One region of the Alloalcanivorax sp. C16-1 genome, then DNA from elsewhere that is predicted to be linked to it. Evidence: predicted binding sites of a transcription regulator. Region 1 holds the regulator's gene; the other holds the start of a gene.
The links. The regulator sigma-54, encoded in region 1, starts transcription at its own class of promoters, with help from an activator protein. The targets are predictions, from matches to a motif close to TGGCACNNNNNTTGCTNT.

Region 2: a site for sigma-54 is predicted at 5,558-5,575, ahead of glnK (P-II family nitrogen regulator). Genes of this name have one in related genera too.

Annotation. Positions count from the first base shown of each region.
Region 1 covers NZ_JBKFTK010000002.1:128,909-136,678, forward strand. The annotation lists gene ACLD0W_RS07745 (HPr family phosphocarrier protein) at 1-53, opposite strand, end outside; gene rapZ (RNase adapter RapZ) at 50-904, opposite strand; gene ptsN (PTS IIA-like nitrogen regulatory protein PtsN) at 927-1,400, opposite strand; gene hpf (ribosome hibernation-promoting factor, HPF/YfiA family) at 1,419-1,718, opposite strand; gene ACLD0W_RS07765 (RNA polymerase factor sigma-54) at 1,766-3,211, opposite strand; gene lptB (LPS export ABC transporter ATP-binding protein) at 3,344-4,069, opposite strand; gene lptA (lipopolysaccharide transport periplasmic protein LptA) at 4,070-4,597, opposite strand; gene lptC (LPS export ABC transporter periplasmic protein LptC) at 4,575-5,129, opposite strand; gene ACLD0W_RS07785 (KdsC family phosphatase) at 5,126-5,629, opposite strand; gene ACLD0W_RS07790 (KpsF/GutQ family sugar-phosphate isomerase) at 5,629-6,597, opposite strand; gene ACLD0W_RS07795 (phospholipid-binding protein MlaC) at 6,794-7,450, shown strand; gene ACLD0W_RS07800 (BolA family protein) at 7,543-7,770, shown strand, end outside.
Region 2 covers NZ_JBKFTK010000001.1:1,267,738-1,275,507, reverse strand. The annotation lists gene ACLD0W_RS06080 (LysR family transcriptional regulator) at 1-53, opposite strand, end outside; gene ACLD0W_RS06075 (histidine phosphatase family protein) at 144-821, shown strand; gene ACLD0W_RS06070 (SDR family oxidoreductase) at 835-1,587, shown strand; gene ACLD0W_RS06065 (intermembrane transport protein PqiB) at 1,598-2,440, opposite strand; gene ACLD0W_RS06060 (paraquat-inducible protein A) at 2,418-2,945, opposite strand; gene ACLD0W_RS06055 (paraquat-inducible protein A) at 2,929-3,573, opposite strand; gene ACLD0W_RS06050 (ammonium transporter) at 3,781-5,040, opposite strand; gene glnK (P-II family nitrogen regulator) at 5,111-5,449, opposite strand; gene ACLD0W_RS06040 (accessory factor UbiK family protein) at 5,772-6,023, shown strand; gene ACLD0W_RS06035 (autotransporter domain-containing protein) at 6,048-7,770, opposite strand, start outside.

The sequences.
Region 1 (7,770 bases):
GCGCGGGCGTGCAGGCCGAGCTTGTTGGTGATCGTCAGGTTCCGCTCAATCATCCATCCAGCTCCCGGTGGCGCACGTGCAGGGGCACGCCCTTTTCGCGCAGCCGTTGGGCCAGCTGTTCGGTGATGTAGACCGAGCGGTGGCGGCCACCGGTGCAGCCCACCGCCACGGTCACGTAGCTGCGATCGTTGGCGCCGTAGGCGGGCAGCCAGCGGTCCAGGAAGTGAAAGATGTCGTCGAGCATGGCGCCGCTTTCCGGGTGGCCGCGCAGAAACTCGGCCACCTTGTCGTCGCGGCCGGTGAGCGGGCGCAGGTCCCCCTGCCAGTGTGGGTTGGGCAGGGCGCGCACGTCGAACACCAGGTCGGCGTCGTGGGGCAGGCCGTTCTTGTAGCCGAACGACTGGATCAGCAGGGACAGCCGCACGTCCCGGCGCGCCACCCGCTGGCGGATCATATTGCGCAGGGTGTGCACGTCCAGGTTGCTGGTGTCGATCACCAGATCGGCGAGCTGGCGGATATCGGCCAGCAGTTTGGCTTCCAGCTCGATGGCGTCGGCCAGGGTGCGTTCGTCGCCGCTCAGGGGGTGCCGGCGACGGGTGGCGCTGAACCGCTTCAACAGCGTGGCCGGCTCCGCCTCGAGAAAGATGATCTCGGTGTCCAGCGGCTGCTGGCGCAGTTCCTCAATGATGCGATTGAACGCCAGCAACTGGCGGGGCAGGTTGCGGGCGTCCACGCCCACCGCCACGCGCTGCGGCGCGTGGTCCTCGTTCTGCAATTGCGCCGCGAGGGTGGGGAGCAGGCCCAGGGGCAGGTTGTCCACGCAATAATAGCCGTGGTCTTCCAGGGCCTGGAGGGCGGTGGTCTTGCCCGAGCCCGATCGTCCGCTGAGGATGGTCAGTTTCATAGCGATGGTCCGGCCGACCGGCTCAGGATGCCAGGCGAATTTCGGCCTCCGATTCCACCGCGGTCTGATACAGACGCTGATTGCCGTGGGCGTGGCGCAGGTCGCTGCGGTAGTCGTCGTCGTTGAACAGATTGGCCAGGTGGCTGAGGGTCTTGAGGTGCTGTTCCGGGTTCTGTTCCGGCACCAGCAGCACGAACACCAGGTCCACCGGACGCCCGTCCACCGCGTCGAAGTCCACCGGTTCGGACAGCTTCAGCAGCAGGCCGATGGCGGCGTCGCAGTGACCCAGCCGGCAGTGGGGGATGGCGATGCCCTCGCCGATGCCGGTGGAGCCCAGCTTTTCGCGGGCCACCAGGGCGTCGAAGACTTCCTGCTCGTTGAGGCCGCCACAGCTGGCCGCGGCCAGCTGGGCGATTTGGTCGAGCAACCGTTTTTTACTGGTGACCGCCACGTCGTCATAGGTGCGGTCTTCGGTGAGCAGTTCGCGTACTCGCATAATCGGGTTCTGGGCGACCTAGTGGCCGTGCTTGCGGCCCACGGTCTTTTCCTTGTGTTTGAGAATTTGCCGGTCCAGCTTGCTGGTCAGCGCATCAATGGCCGCGTACATGTCGTCCGCCTGGGCGGTGGCGAACAGGTCCGCTCCGGATATATGAATGGTGGATTCCGCCTTATGGCTCTTGGGCTCCGGGGAAAGGATCACCTGAACGCTGGTGATCTGGTCGGAGTGGCGCTCCAGTTTGGCGAACTTCTCGTCCACGTAGTCACGCAGGGCGTCGGTGATGTCCAGATGGTGGCCACTGAGGTTGATCTGCATAGCTGGCTCCTTCTCTCTTGTCGAAGAGATATCCGTTCCGGTCCGGCCTAGACCAGCCGCTTGCGCGCGCTGGAGGACGGGATTCGCATCGCCTCGCGGTACTTGGCGACGGTGCGGCGCGCCACCTTGATGCCCTGGTCGTTGAGCAGGCTTGCCAGCTTGTTGTCGCTGAGCGGCTTGCGAGGGTTCTCGGCGGCGACCAGCTTCTTAATGATGGCACGAATGGCGGTGGAGGAACACTCACCGCCGCCGTCCGTGTCCACATGGCTGGAGAAGAAGTACTTGAGCTCGAACACGCCCCGGGGCGTGAGCATGAATTTCTGGTTGGTGACCCGGCTGATGGTGGATTCGTGCATCTCCACCGCCTCGGCGATGTCGGCCAGCACCAGCGGTTTCATGGCTTCCTCGCCGTAGTTGAAGAAGTCCTGCTGCACCTCGACGATGCGGCTGGCGACCTTGAGCAGGGTGTCGTTGCGACTTTGCAGGCTTTTCAGGAACCACTTGGCTTCCTGCATGCAGTTGCGCAGGTACTGACCGTCGTCGCCGCCCACCTGCCGCGCCATCTGCGCGTACTGGGCCTGCAGATTGACCTTGGGCAGCACCTCTTCGTTGAGCTCCACCCGCCAGCCGCCCCGGTGGGCGCGCACCACCACGTCGGGCACCGCGTAGTCGGCGGTGTCGCCGCCGATCTGCTGGCCCGGTGCCGGGTCCAGGGTGCGCAGCAGACCCAGTGCCGCCACCAGGTCCGCCTCACTCACCGCCAGGGCGCGACGCAGGCCGGCGTAGTCGTGTTTTTCCAACAGCTCCTGGTGGACCAGCAGGGCGCGGGCGGTGTCCAGATGAGGGGTGTCGGCGGCCAGCTGGGCCAATTGCACGCCCAGGCATTCGGCCAGGTCGCGGCTGGCCACGCCCACCGGGTCGAACTGCTGCAGGCGGTGCAGCACCGCCACCACCTCGTCGTCTTCCAACGGGTCGTCCGGGTCGGCGATCTGGGTCTCGGCGGTGCCCACCAGATCCTCGAGGGAAACCGTGACATAGCCGCGCTCGTCCAGGGCTTCCAGGATGATCTGGGCGATCACCCGGTCGCGGTCGCTCATCGGGGTCAGGTTGAGCTGCCACTCCAGGTGGTCGAGCAGGGTGTCCGGGTTGGCGTGGCGCTGTTGCCAGGCGTCCGCGTCGTCGCCTTCACCGGCGCCGGCGCTGCTCTGGCCCACATAGAGGTCGTCCCACTCGCTGTCGGTTTCCACGCTGCCCTCGACCAGGTCGTCCAGGGCGTCGTCGCGCTCCAGCTCCATCTCGCCGTCGCCGTCCGGGTCGTCCGCGGAAAAGTCCTCGGCGCCGTCTTCCAGCTCCAGCAGGGGGTTGTTCTCCACCGCCTGCTGGATCTCCATGCGCAGGTCCAGCGTCGACAGCTGCAGCAGGCGGATTGCCTGCTGCAGCTGGGGCGTCATGGTCAGCTGCTGGCCGATTTGCAGTTGTAGAGTGGGTTTCATGCTACTGGGTCGCTCGTTCCCGAAGTCGGGCAGCATAGCAGCATTAATTTGCTTTAAGCAATAATCATGCCAAGTGTTGCTTTTCCCGGGGCGAGGGTGTAGGGCGGGGCCGGCGCGGGTGGCCGGTTCCGGTTATAGCCGGAAGTCCGCCCCCAGGTAGACGTCGCGAACCTGCTGGTTGCCGAGAATGGTGGTGGCGTCGCCGTCGGCGATGATGTGACCGGTACTGACAATATAGGCCGTGTCGCAGATGTCCAGGGTTTCGCGCACGTTATGGTCGGTGATCAGCACGCCGATGCCCCGTTCCTTCAGGTGGCGGATGATGCCCTTGATGTCGTTCACCGAGATCGGATCGACGCCGGCGAAGGGCTCGTCCAGCAGGATGAAATCCGGGTTGGTGGCCAGCCCGCGGGCGATTTCCGCCCGCCGGCGTTCGCCGCCGGACAGGCTCATGCCCATGGAGTCGCGAATGTGGTCGATGTGGAACTCGCTGAGCAGGCTTTCCAGTTGCTCCTCGCGCTGCGCCTTGGTCATTTCCTTGCGCGTTTCCAGGATCGCCATGATGTTCTGCTCCACGGTGAGCCGGCGGAAAATACTGGCTTCCTGGGGCAGATAGCCGATGCCCCGGCGGGCGCGGCCGTGCATCGGCAGGTGGGTGATGTCGTCGCCGTTGATTTCGATGCGGCCGGCATCGGCGGCCACCAGACCCACGATCATATAGAAGCAGGTGGTCTTGCCGGCGCCGTTGGGGCCCAGCAGGCCGACGATCTGGCCGGCTTCCACTTCCAGGGACACGTCCTCGATGACGCGGGTGCTTTTGTAGCTTTTGGCCAGGTTATGGGCGCTCAGATGTGCCATTCAGGGGGTCTCCGTGTTGCCGTCTTGAGCGCCGTTTTCGCCGGCCGGCTCGGTGTTCTTGGCCGGGATCACCAGCCGCACGCGCTTGTCGCCTTCACCGCTGGCGTCCACCCGCCGTGAATCCAGGTTGTACTGCACCCGGGCGCCCTCGAAGGTGTTGCCCTGGTGGTCCACATGGGCGTCGCCGGTAAGCACCAGCCGCCGGGCGCGCAGGTCGTAGACCAGGTTCCTGGCCCGCGCCTGCAGGTCCTCGCCCTCGCGCATGCGCACCGGATTGCCGGTGGCCTCCACGCGTACCAGTTGGTTGTTCTCCGTGAACAGCCGGATCACGTCGGCGTTCAGGCGCCGGTTGCCCTGGATCAGTTCCGCGTCGCCGCGGTACACGCCGGTGCCGGCGCTTTGCTCGAAGGTGGCGCTGTCGGCGCTCACCTCCACGGGCTGGCCGCCGGGAGGCTGGGCGGCGCCGGCCAGGCCGGCGAACAGCAGCCCGAACAGGCCGAGCCCTTTAATTGCTGCCCGTGAATTCACTTACCACTCCTTTTTCGAGGGTCATTTCGCCGCTGGTCAGGTCCGACCGCATGCTGCCGGCGCGGGTGTTGCCGTCGCGATGCTCCAGGGTCAGCGCGCCCGGCGAGCGGACCTGGCTGGCATCGTTCAGATACTCCAGTTCGTCGGTGCTGAGCGTGACGCCGTTGGTCTCGCTGCGTGCCTTGACCTGATCCAGAAACACGATCAGGTCGCCGTTGTCGCGCACTTCACCACGGCGGGAACGGATGGTCCAGATGCCGTTGTCGTTTTCCATGCGCAGATCCGGCTCGGTGAGCGTGGTCAGCGCCTCCCGTTGAAACTGCTCCAGGTGATCGGCCTTGAGCTCGTAGCTGACCTTGCCGGTGTCCCGGTCATAGGCCTTGGCGGTAATGGTGTCGGCAATGATCAGCGGGGCGCTGAGAAAGGCCTCGCGATCGTCCTCCAGGGGGTTGTCCCACTCGTGCAGGGTCATCAGCACGATCAGGCCGAGCAGCAGAATGCCGGAGGCGCTGAGCAGGCCCTGGCGTCTCACGGCGCCTCCCGCAATGCCAGCAGGGCATCGCAGATTTCACGGACCGCGCCGTCGCCGCCACGGGCCCGGGTAATGTGATCGGCGGCCTGCCGCGCGCAGGCATGGGCGTTGGCGGGGGCGAAGGCGATCTGGGCCCACTGCAGGGCCCCCACGTCCGGTTCATCGTCGCCGGCATAGCCGGTTTCCCGGGCACCGATACCCAGGCGCCCGGCCAGGTCGGCGAGGGCGACGGCCTTGTCCTCGCGGCCCTGAATGACGTGCTCGATGCCCAGTTCCCGGGCACGGCGCGCCACCATGGGCGTGTCCCGGCCGGTGATGATGGCCAGGGTGACGCCGCTGGCGGCCAGCTTCTTGAGGCCGTGGCCGTCGTGCACGTGAAACACCTTGAGGGTTTCGCCGTCCGGCCCGTAGTGCAGGCGGCCGTCGGTCATCACGCCGTCCACGTCGAACGCCATCAGGCGCAGGGCGCGGGCATCGGCGGTGGAAATCGAAAAAGCCATTACATCACTCCGGCGCGCAGCAGGTCCTGGGTGTTGAGCGCGCCGATCGGTCGACGCTGGTCATCACAGACGATCAGGCCGTTGATCTTGCGCGTTTCCATGATCTGCAGCGCCTCGGCGGCGAGCAGCCCCGGGGCCATGGTCACCGGGTGGCTGGACATCACCTCGGCGATGCCGGCCTGGCGGATATCCAGGCCCTTCTCCAGGGTGCGGCGCAGGTCGCCGTCGGTGAACAGACCGATCAGGCGGTCGTCCTCGTCCACCACCGTGGTCATCCCCAGGCCCTTGCGGGTCATTTCCAGCAACGCCTCGGACAGACTGGCGTCGCGGGGTACCCGCGGCAGGCGCTCCCCGGTGTGCATGATGTCATCCACCTTCAACAGCAGGCGCCGGCCCAGGCTGCCGCCCGGGTGGCTGAGGGCGAAATCCTCGGGGGTGAAGCCGCGCGCCTCCAGCAGGGCGATGGCCAGGGCGTCGCCCATGGCCAGAGTGGCGGTGGTGGAGGAGGTGGGCGCCAGATTGTGCGGGCAGGCCTCCTCCTCCACGGCCACGTCCAGGTGCACGTCGGACAGCCGCGCCAGGGACGACTCGGGGCGGCCGGTCATGCTGATCAGGCCGGCGCCCTTGCGCTTGATCACTGGCAGGATGGTGAGAATCTCGCCGGTTTCGCCGGAGTTGGACAGCGCCAGCACCACGTCGGCGCCGGTGATCATGCCCAGGTCGCCGTGGGAGGCCTCGCCCGGGTGCACGAAAAACGACGGGGTGCCGGTGCTGGCCAGGGTGGCGGCCACCTTGCTGCCGATATGGCCGCTTTTGCCCATGCCGGTGACGATCACGCGGCCGGGGCATTCGAGAATGCGCTCGCAGGCGCGCACGAAATCGTCGCTGACCCGCAGGCTCAGCGCGGCCACGGCGCGGGCTTCTTCGTCGAGAACGCGGCGGGCGATGGCGATGTGGTCGTTGCTCATGGTCTCTCGTGTCTCCTCGCTGGCGGCGATTATACACTGGCGCGCCCGCCCTGAGACCCCGCGCGGGCCACTGGCGTTCCCGGTGTCCCGCTCTTCACGGAACCCCGGTGCCCTCCCGTGTTCCAATAACAAACGCCTGGACACCCCGGTGGGAAAGCCGTACAACCGGGCATCAAGCAATTACAGGGAGTGAAGTATGACCTTAAAACAACCTTTCGCGGCGGTAATGGCGCTGGTTCTGATGGCCATGGCGGGCCTGGCCCAGGCCGCTCAGGATCCGCGCGAGCTGGTTCAGGACACCCTGGACCGCATGACCACCCTGATCGACCAGAACCGCGACCGGCTCAATAAGGAACCGGAGTACGCGCGCCAGCTGGTGCGCGAGGAACTGGTGCCGCTGGTGGACTTCAAGCGCATCACCCGCATGGTGATGGGTGATTACTTCGACGAGGCCAGCCGGGATCAGAAGTACCGTTTCCTGGACGTGTTCAAGAACAGCCTGATCAATACCTATGCCTCCGGCGTGACCCTGTACCAGGGTCAGAAGATCGAGGTGCTGCCGATGCGCGAGGAAGACCGCAAGGGCAACTATGCCCGGGTGCGGGTGCAGGGCACCACCGACGACGGCAAGGTGATTCCGGTGTATTTCACCCTGTTCCAGGACGGCGACCAGTGGAAGGTGGTGAACGTGTTCGTCAACGGCCTGGACCTGCGCGCCGTCTACCAGGCCCAGTTCGCCCAGTCCATGCAGCAATACGGTGACCTGGACAAGGCCATCGACAACTGGTCCGCCCAGAACGCCGACGTGGAAGAAAAGGTCGACATCGAGAGCGCCCCTCAAAGCGCTCGGTAATCCCGCCCTCCGGGGCCGGCGCCCGCCGGCCCCGGCATGACAACCCCGGTGGCCCTCGCGTATCATTCGCCCCTCAGCAATAAGGAGCGACCATGAATCCCGAAGACGTGAAGGCACTGGTGGAAGCCGGTTTCGACGATGCCGATGTGGCGGTGGAAGGCGAAGGTGACCGCTTCCTGATCCGCGTGGTATCCGATGCCTTCGAAGGGCTGATGCCGGTGAAACGCCAGCAGCTGATCTACGCCTGCATCAACGATCGCATCAAGGACAACAGCATTCACGCCGTGTCCCTCAAAACCTTCACCCGCGCCGAGTGGGAC
Region 2 (7,770 bases), on a different contig from region 1:
TAGATGGCGTCGAAGACCACGAACAGGTTCAGATCGAAGCGCGATACATGCATGCGATTTATTCCAGATTATTTCCAAGATTCATTCGATTTATTCAAAACCGCTCCCTAGCATGAGGTCAAGCTGCGCTTCAGGAGGCTTGAATGCCCGTCGTTTACTTGATCCGCCATGGCCAGGCGAGCTTTGGCGCGGAGAACTATGACGCCCTGTCCGACCTGGGCTGGGAACAGAGCCGGGTGCTGGGGCGTCATCTTCGCGAGCAGAACCTGGGTGCCCCCCGGGTGCTGTGCGGCGCCATGCAGCGACACCGGGAAACCGCCGAGGCGGCGCTGGATGCCCTGACCCTGCCCCGCGAATGGCACACTGATCCCGGCTTCAATGAGTATGATCATCAGAGCCTGATGCGGGTGCACTGGCCGGAGTCCCAGGACCGCGCCGCCCTGGCCACCTGGATGGCCACCCAGAGCCAGCCCCGGCGTGCCTTCCAGGCGCGTTTCGAGGAGGCCCTGCGGCGCTGGCAGCGGGGCGAGGACGACTACCCGGAAACCTGGGTGGCGTTCCGCGAGCGCGTGCTGGCCTCGTTGTACAGCCTGGCCAATGGTCTGGAAAAGGGCGACAGCGCCCTGGTGTTCACCTCCGGCGGCGCCATCAGCGTGGCCATCCAGCATTTGCTGGGGCTGGACGACGAGGCGCTGATCACCTTCAACCGGGGGTTGATCAACACCAGCGTCACGCGGCTGCTGGTCAATACCGGGCGGCTGCGGCTGGCCACGCTCAACGAGCACCTGCATCTGAGCGGCGATCTGCTGACCTACCGCTGAACGAGGATTCGCGATGACCACCCGCTCCAACATTCTGATCACCGGCGCCAGTTCCGGCCTGGGCGCCGGCATGGCCCGCCTGTTCGCCGCCAAGGGCCGCAACCTGGCCCTGTGCGCCCGGCGCCTGGACCGGCTGGAGGCGCTGCGCGACGAACTGCTGGCGATCAACCCGGCCATCACCGTGGCCATCCAGCCTCTGGATGTGAACGATTACGACCGGGTGTTCGAGGTGTTCAGGGGGTTCCAGCGGGAACTGGGCCGCCTGGACCGGGTGATCGTCAACGCCGGCCTGGGCAAGGGCCAGCCGCTCGGCACCGGCTATTTCCACGCCAACCGGCAGACCGCCGAAACCAACTTCGTGGCGGCGCTGGCGCAGTGCGAAGCGGCCATGGAGATTTTCCGCGAGCAGAACAGCGGCCATCTGGTGATGATGTCGTCGATGAGCGCCATGCGTGGCATGCGCAAGAACATCAACACCTACGCCGCCACCAAGGCCGGCGTGGCCAGTCTCGCGGAAGGGCTGCGCATGGAGATGCTCGGCAAGCCGATCACCGTGAGCACGATCTTTCCGGGCTACATTCGTTCCGAGATCAACGAAAAGGTGGAAAAGGCGCCCTTCATGGTGGACACCGAGACCGGTTGCCGGGCCCTGGTGGCCGCCATCGAGAAGGAGCCGGCCAAGGCCTGTGTGCCGTCCTGGCCCTGGGCGCCGCTGGGCTTCGCCATGCGGGTGCTGCCGCTGTCCCTGGTGCGGCGCATGACCTGATCCGCGCGCCTCACTGCCAGCCGAGGATCGGCGCCCATTCGGTCCATTCGTCCTCGGCTTGCGAATTCAACTCGAAGCGCTGGCCGGCCCCGGCCAGCGGCCCGGCCTGATCCGGGGTGGCGAAGCTGACGCCGCCGCGCAGCAGGTTCTCCACCGAGCTGGCGCGGATATCGGCGCCGGTGAACAGGCCGAAGTCCACATCCAGCCCGGAGCTGTTCCAGAATTTCGAATTGGTGCGCACCAGCTTGGCGTAGCGAGGCTGGATCACCACCTCGATTTCCACATGGCGGGCGTCCCGGGACAGCTGGCTGTCGCCGATGGTGCCCACCGCCAGGTCCCGGTAGAACACCTGCCGTCCCGGCTTCAGGGAACCCAGGGTGTCGGCCACCAGGGTCAGCTTGAGGCCGGACTCCGGCTGCTGGTCCGGCGGCGCCGACAGGCCCTGGAAACGGCTCGCCGGTTCGCCCTCGCCGGGCTTCACGGCGATGTATTTGCCCTCCACCAGGGTGTCCAGATTGCGCGCCCCGGCCACGCCGATCTCCGGCTCCACGATCCAGAAGCGGCTGTTCTCCCGGGCCAGCGCCCGCGCATCCCGGTTCAGGCTGGCGTGCACCTCCACCTGATCAAGATCGTCGCTGAGGCGGATTTCATCGATCTGCCCCACCGGCACCCCCCGGTACTTCACCGGCACCCCGGGTTTCAGGCCACTGCCCTGTTCGAAGGTGATCACCACGGTCTGATCGCTGCTGAGAAATTCCTGATAGAGCAGCCAGCCGGCCAGCGCGATGCTGATCAACGGCACCAGCCAGATCGGCGAGGGCCAGCGGGTACTACGGGTTTGCACCTGATCCATGGTCGGGTTCCCAGAGTTGCGAAGTGACGAAGGCGTGGGCGGACAGCATGGTCAGCACCACGGCCAGGGCGAAGGCGGTAATGCCCGGCTCCGGCACCGCCCGGGCCAGCACGCCGAAACGCATCAGCCCGGCCAGCAGGGCCACCACGAACACGTCCAGCATCGACCAGCGGCCGATCCAGTAGACCAGCCGGTAGGCGCGGATGGCGCCGCGCGGGCGCGGGTGCGCCGGAGTGCGCCAGTAGATCACCGCCAGCACCAGAATCTTGAGAATCGGAATCAGCAGGCTGGCGGTGAACACCACCAGAGCCAGGCCCGGCATGCCCGATTGCAGCAGCCGCAACACGCCATCGGCGATGGTGCCGGCCTGCTCCCGGCCCAGGGTTTCAAAGGTCATGATCGGCAGCAGGTTGGCCGGTATCAGCCACACCGCGGCGGCCACCAGCAGCGCCCAGGCCAGCGGTCGCCGCCGGCCCGCCTTCGGCGGCTCAGCCACGGTGGTCATCGCCGGCCTCGCGCCGCCGTTGTTCCAGCAGCCGGTCCAGGGCCGCCGGGTCCGCCAGCCCCTCGGCGATCCAGCGGGTGACCACCAGACCGATCAGACAGAACAGGCCGGTGCCGAGCCGCAGGCTGGCGTTGCCGCCCAGTTCGGTGGTGGCGATCAGCGCGCCGAGCAAAAAGATCTCCGGCATCGCCCACTCACGGCCCTGGCGGTACCACCACAACCAGCGGCCCGGCCGCCCGCCGGCGCGCAGGCGCGCCATGGCCACCAGCAGCGCCAGCATCTGCGCCGGCGGCATCAGCACCAGGGTGACGAACACCACCGCCGCCACCAGCCCGTGGCGGTCCTGGAACAGCGCCGCCACGCTGGACAGGATCGACACCGAACCGCCCACGCCGAACTGGTCCACGTACACCAGCGGCAGACTCACGGCCGGCAGCCACAGCACCAGGGCGGTGGCGGCCAGGGCCAGCACCGTCTGGGTGCGCAGGCGATGACGCGAGCCCAGCCGGGCGCCGCACCGGGGGCAGTACCAGTGGCCCCGGGGGGCCGCCGGAGGCGCCAGACGCAGGGCGCAGTCGTGGCATATCAGCGCCGGCGCGGCGCGGGAAGGCGAAAGTGAATCGGACATCCAGGCACTCTAGCCAGCCGCGCCCCGCCGCTCCATGCACGGAACGTAACCAGGCGGTAAAAGAGCGCAAAAAAATCGTCAGGAACGATTTTTGGCGTCGCGCTAGCGACGGCCCGAAGGGTGACCGCCAGGGATGGTGGTCACAAAAACAAGTCAAAAAAAGGGCGCCCGAAGGCGCCCAGCAACGTTCCAAGGAAGGAAACAGAATCAGCTTTTCACGAATTCCGGGTAGGCTTCCATCCCGCAGTCGATCAGGTCCATGCCTTCGTACTCTTCCTCTTCGCTGACACGGATACCGACCACCGCCTTGAGCACACCCCAGACGATCAGGCTGGCCACGAACACCCACACGAAGATGGTGATGGCGCCGACGATCTGACCGAGGAAGGTGGAACCGTCGTTGGTGAAGGGCACCAGCAGCAGACCCAGCAGACCGACCACACCGTGCACGGAGATGGCGCCGACCGGATCGTCGATCTTCAGTTTGTCCAGGGCGATGATGCTGAACACCACCAGCACGCCACCCATGGCACCGAACAGCGTGGCGGTCAGGGCGGTGGGCGTGGACGGCTCGGCGGTGATGGTCACCAGACCGGCCAGGGCGCCGTTGAGCAGCATGGTCAGGTCGGCCTTGCCGAACAGGAAGCGACCGACGATCAGCGCGGCCACGGCACCACCGGCGGCGGCGGCGTTGGTGTTCAGGAACACCATGGCCACGGAGTGCGCGTTGGCGGCGTCGCCCAGTTTCAGCACGGAACCGCCGTTGAAGCCGAACCAGCCCATCCACAGGATGAAGGTACCCAGGGTGGCCAGCGGCAGGTTGGCGCCGGGGATCGCGTGGATCTGACCGTTGGGGCCGTATTTGCCTTTACGCGGGCCGAGCAGCAGCACACCGGCCAGGGCGGCGGACGCACCGGCCATGTGCACGATGCCGGAGCCGGCGAAGTCGGAGAAGCCCAGGTCGCCCAGGTTGTACATGCCGAACACGTCGGCACCGTTCCAGGTCCAGGAGCCTTCCATCGGGTAGATGAAACCGGTCATCACCACGGCGAAGGCCAGGAACGCCCACAGCTTCATGCGCTCGGCCACGGCACCGGAGACGATGGACATGGCGGTGGCCACGAACACCACCTGGAAGAAGAAGTCGGACGCGGCGGAGTACACGGAGTCGCCGTCAAAGCCGTTGGAGGCGGAGTCCGCCAGCACACCGGCCAGATCGAAGGACTCGATGCCGTTCAGGAAGATGCCGCCGTCGTACATGATGGCGTAGCCGCACACCAGATACATGATGCAGGCGATGGCATACAGCGCCACGTTCTTGGTAAGAATTTCCGTGGTGTTCTTGGCACGCACCAGACCTGCCTCAAGCATGGCGAAGCCGGCGGCCATCCACATTACCAGCGCGCCACACACCAGGAAGTAAAAGGTGTCGATGGCGTACTGAAGCTCGAAAATTTGATTTTCCACGTTGCAACCCTCCGAGAATTTGGAAGCGTGATCAGGACCTTGGCATGGGTCGTTTTACACGTTGCTTGACTTAGATCGCGTCCTCGCCGGTCTCGCCGGTGCGGATACGAATGGCCTGTTCCAGGGTGGTGACGAAAATTTTGCCGTCGCCAATCTTCCCGGTGTTGGCCGCCTTGGTGATGGCTTCGATCACCTGATCCAGGCTGGCTTCCGCGATGGCCACTTCAATCTTTACCTTGGGCAGGAAATCGACCACGTATTCCGCACCGCGGTAGAGCTCGGTGTGCCCTTTCTGACGCCCGAAGCCCTTCACCTCGGTGACGGTGATGCCCTGGACGCCGATCTCGGACAGTGCTTCACGCACGTCGTCCAATTTGAACGGCTTGATGATGGCTGTAACCAGTTTCATTTCTATCTCCTTCAAACGCTTATGCTGCGTCCGTTGACGCGTCCGCCGGGTTTCAGGCCCCGCTTTGGTTCCCGATCCGTCCACATGATCGAACGCTCTAGCCCGTTTTCTGCACGACCCATGCCAGTTTTAAAAAGTCACGCATTTTCAGAGGGTTGGAACCTGGATCCTGGCATCCTGCCGGGTCGGTAGCGGCTTTATGGTGCACCGCTTTGGAGCACACCCCAAAACGGTGCATGCCGATGCGGTGCTCCGCATCCCGGCCGCCATGCTACCATCGGACTCCTTTTCGCCCGACCCGCAAATAGTGGAGCTTCCGGCCATGCAAAGCCAAGCCTTTATCGACCGCCTGATGGCCGACATCAGCCGCCATCTGCCCGCCGACCTGGGCCGTCTGCGTCAGGACGTGGAGCACAGCGTGCGCGCGGTGCTGGGGGAGACCGTGACCCGCCTGGATCTGGTCAGCCGGGAGGAATTCGAGGTGCAGCGGCAGGTGCTGGAGCGCACCCGCGCCCGTCTGGAAGCGCTGGAGAAGCAGGTGGCGGCGCTGGAAAGCGCCGCCGACCCGTCTTGATCCAAGAAGGCATCAGGAAAGCAATCAGAACGACCAACCGAAGCGGGCCTGACCACCGTGGTCAGCCCGGCCATCGCCGGTCTCGCCCAGGTAACCCAGGGTCAGGGTGGCGCGCGGTGCCAGCAGCCAGCTGAAGCCGACCTCCATCACCAGGGTATCGCGGGCCAGCGGCGCCCCTTCCACCGTGAACGACTCGCCACCGGCAAAGCGCATTGACGCTTCCGGGGTGGTGTCGCCCAAGGCGTGCCGCCAGCCCAGGCTGCCGTACAGACGGGTGGTGGGCTCGCCGGCCAGGGTGGTGAACAGCCGCGTCCCCAGCGTGCTGAAGGTGGTGTCCAGGGTTTCCCGGGCCCCGTGCAGAGCGGCGTCGCCGCCCTTCTCGTCGCCACCGTGCAGCACCGTGCGCACCTGCGCCAGCCGCACGAACGGCTCCACGCCACGGGTGGCCCCGAAACGGTGCGCCGCCTCCACGAACGTCTGCCAGGTGTCCGCGTCCCGGTCGCCGGTCAGGGATTCATCAAGGCCCCCGAGTACCGCCCGGCGCCGGGTATCGATGCGGTGGTGGCTGTAGAACAGACCGCCGCGCAGGGCACCGGGCCCGTGGCGGTACTCGCCGAACAGGCCGGCGTGGACGCTGTCGATGTCGGCGCTGCCGCGCCGGTCCGCCAGGTTCAGGTCGGTACGCCCGGCGCCGAGCAGAACGCCGGCACGGCCGCCGCCGGTGAACACCCGATCCACGCCCAGCAGGGCGCCCTGGGTGTCACGGTCACGATCCGCGGTGCCGGGTTCGCCGTCGGTCTGACCCACGTTGCCGTAGGCGCGCAGCCAGGCGGTGATGCCCTGGCCCCGGGCCAGGGTGGTGCCGGCGGCCAGCCGGTCGTCGTCGCCGAAGCGCTCCAGGGCCGTGTCCCGCAGCAGCCGGCTGTCTTCCAGCAGCGCCCCGGCGGCACTGGCGTGCACCTCACCGCTGAGGCTGTCGTAGGCAGCGGCCAGCGCCGCCGGCGAGCCGGTCTGCAGCGCCACCGTATCGTGCAGGGCGTTGCCGGCACCCAGGCTCTGCACGCCGCCGGCCACCGCCCGCTGGTTGTCGGTGGTGGCGACGGCGGCGAAGTCCAGGTCGTTGCGGCGCAGTTCCAGGTCCACGTTATTGGCGTCATAGAGCAGCGCCGCGTCCAGGAACAGAAAATCCGAGGCCACCTGGTCGAAGCGGTCCACCAGACCGTCGTCGGCGGTGAGAATGCGGTAGCGGCTGATCGGCCGGTATTCACCGGCGTCGCCGATGTGCACCACGGAGCCGGCCAGGGTCGCCTGGCCGGTGACGTGCAGATGATCGGCGGCGCTGCCGGCCGGGTCCACCTCCACCTCGAACGCGGCACCGTCCAGCAGGGTCAGATCCCCGTCCACGGTCAGGGCGCCAATGGAATTGCCCGGTGCCAGGGTGCCGCCGGCGCGCACTTCGGTGCTGCCCACCCGGCCATTGCCCTGCAGGCGCCCGCCGCTGAACACGGTCAGTTCGCCACCGAGCGCGCCGTCCACCGCCAGCACGCCATCGCGTACTTCATGCAGGCCGGCGTAGGCGCTGGCATCGCCGAGCAGGGCCAGGCGGCCGCTGCCCACTTTCTCCAGGGCACCGGCGCCGGCGCTGATATCGCCCTGGAAGACGGTATCGCCGTCACCGTCCACGGTGAGCAGGTAATCGCCCAGGTCCAGGTCCCCGGTAAAGGTGGCGGTGCCCGCCCCGGCCCGC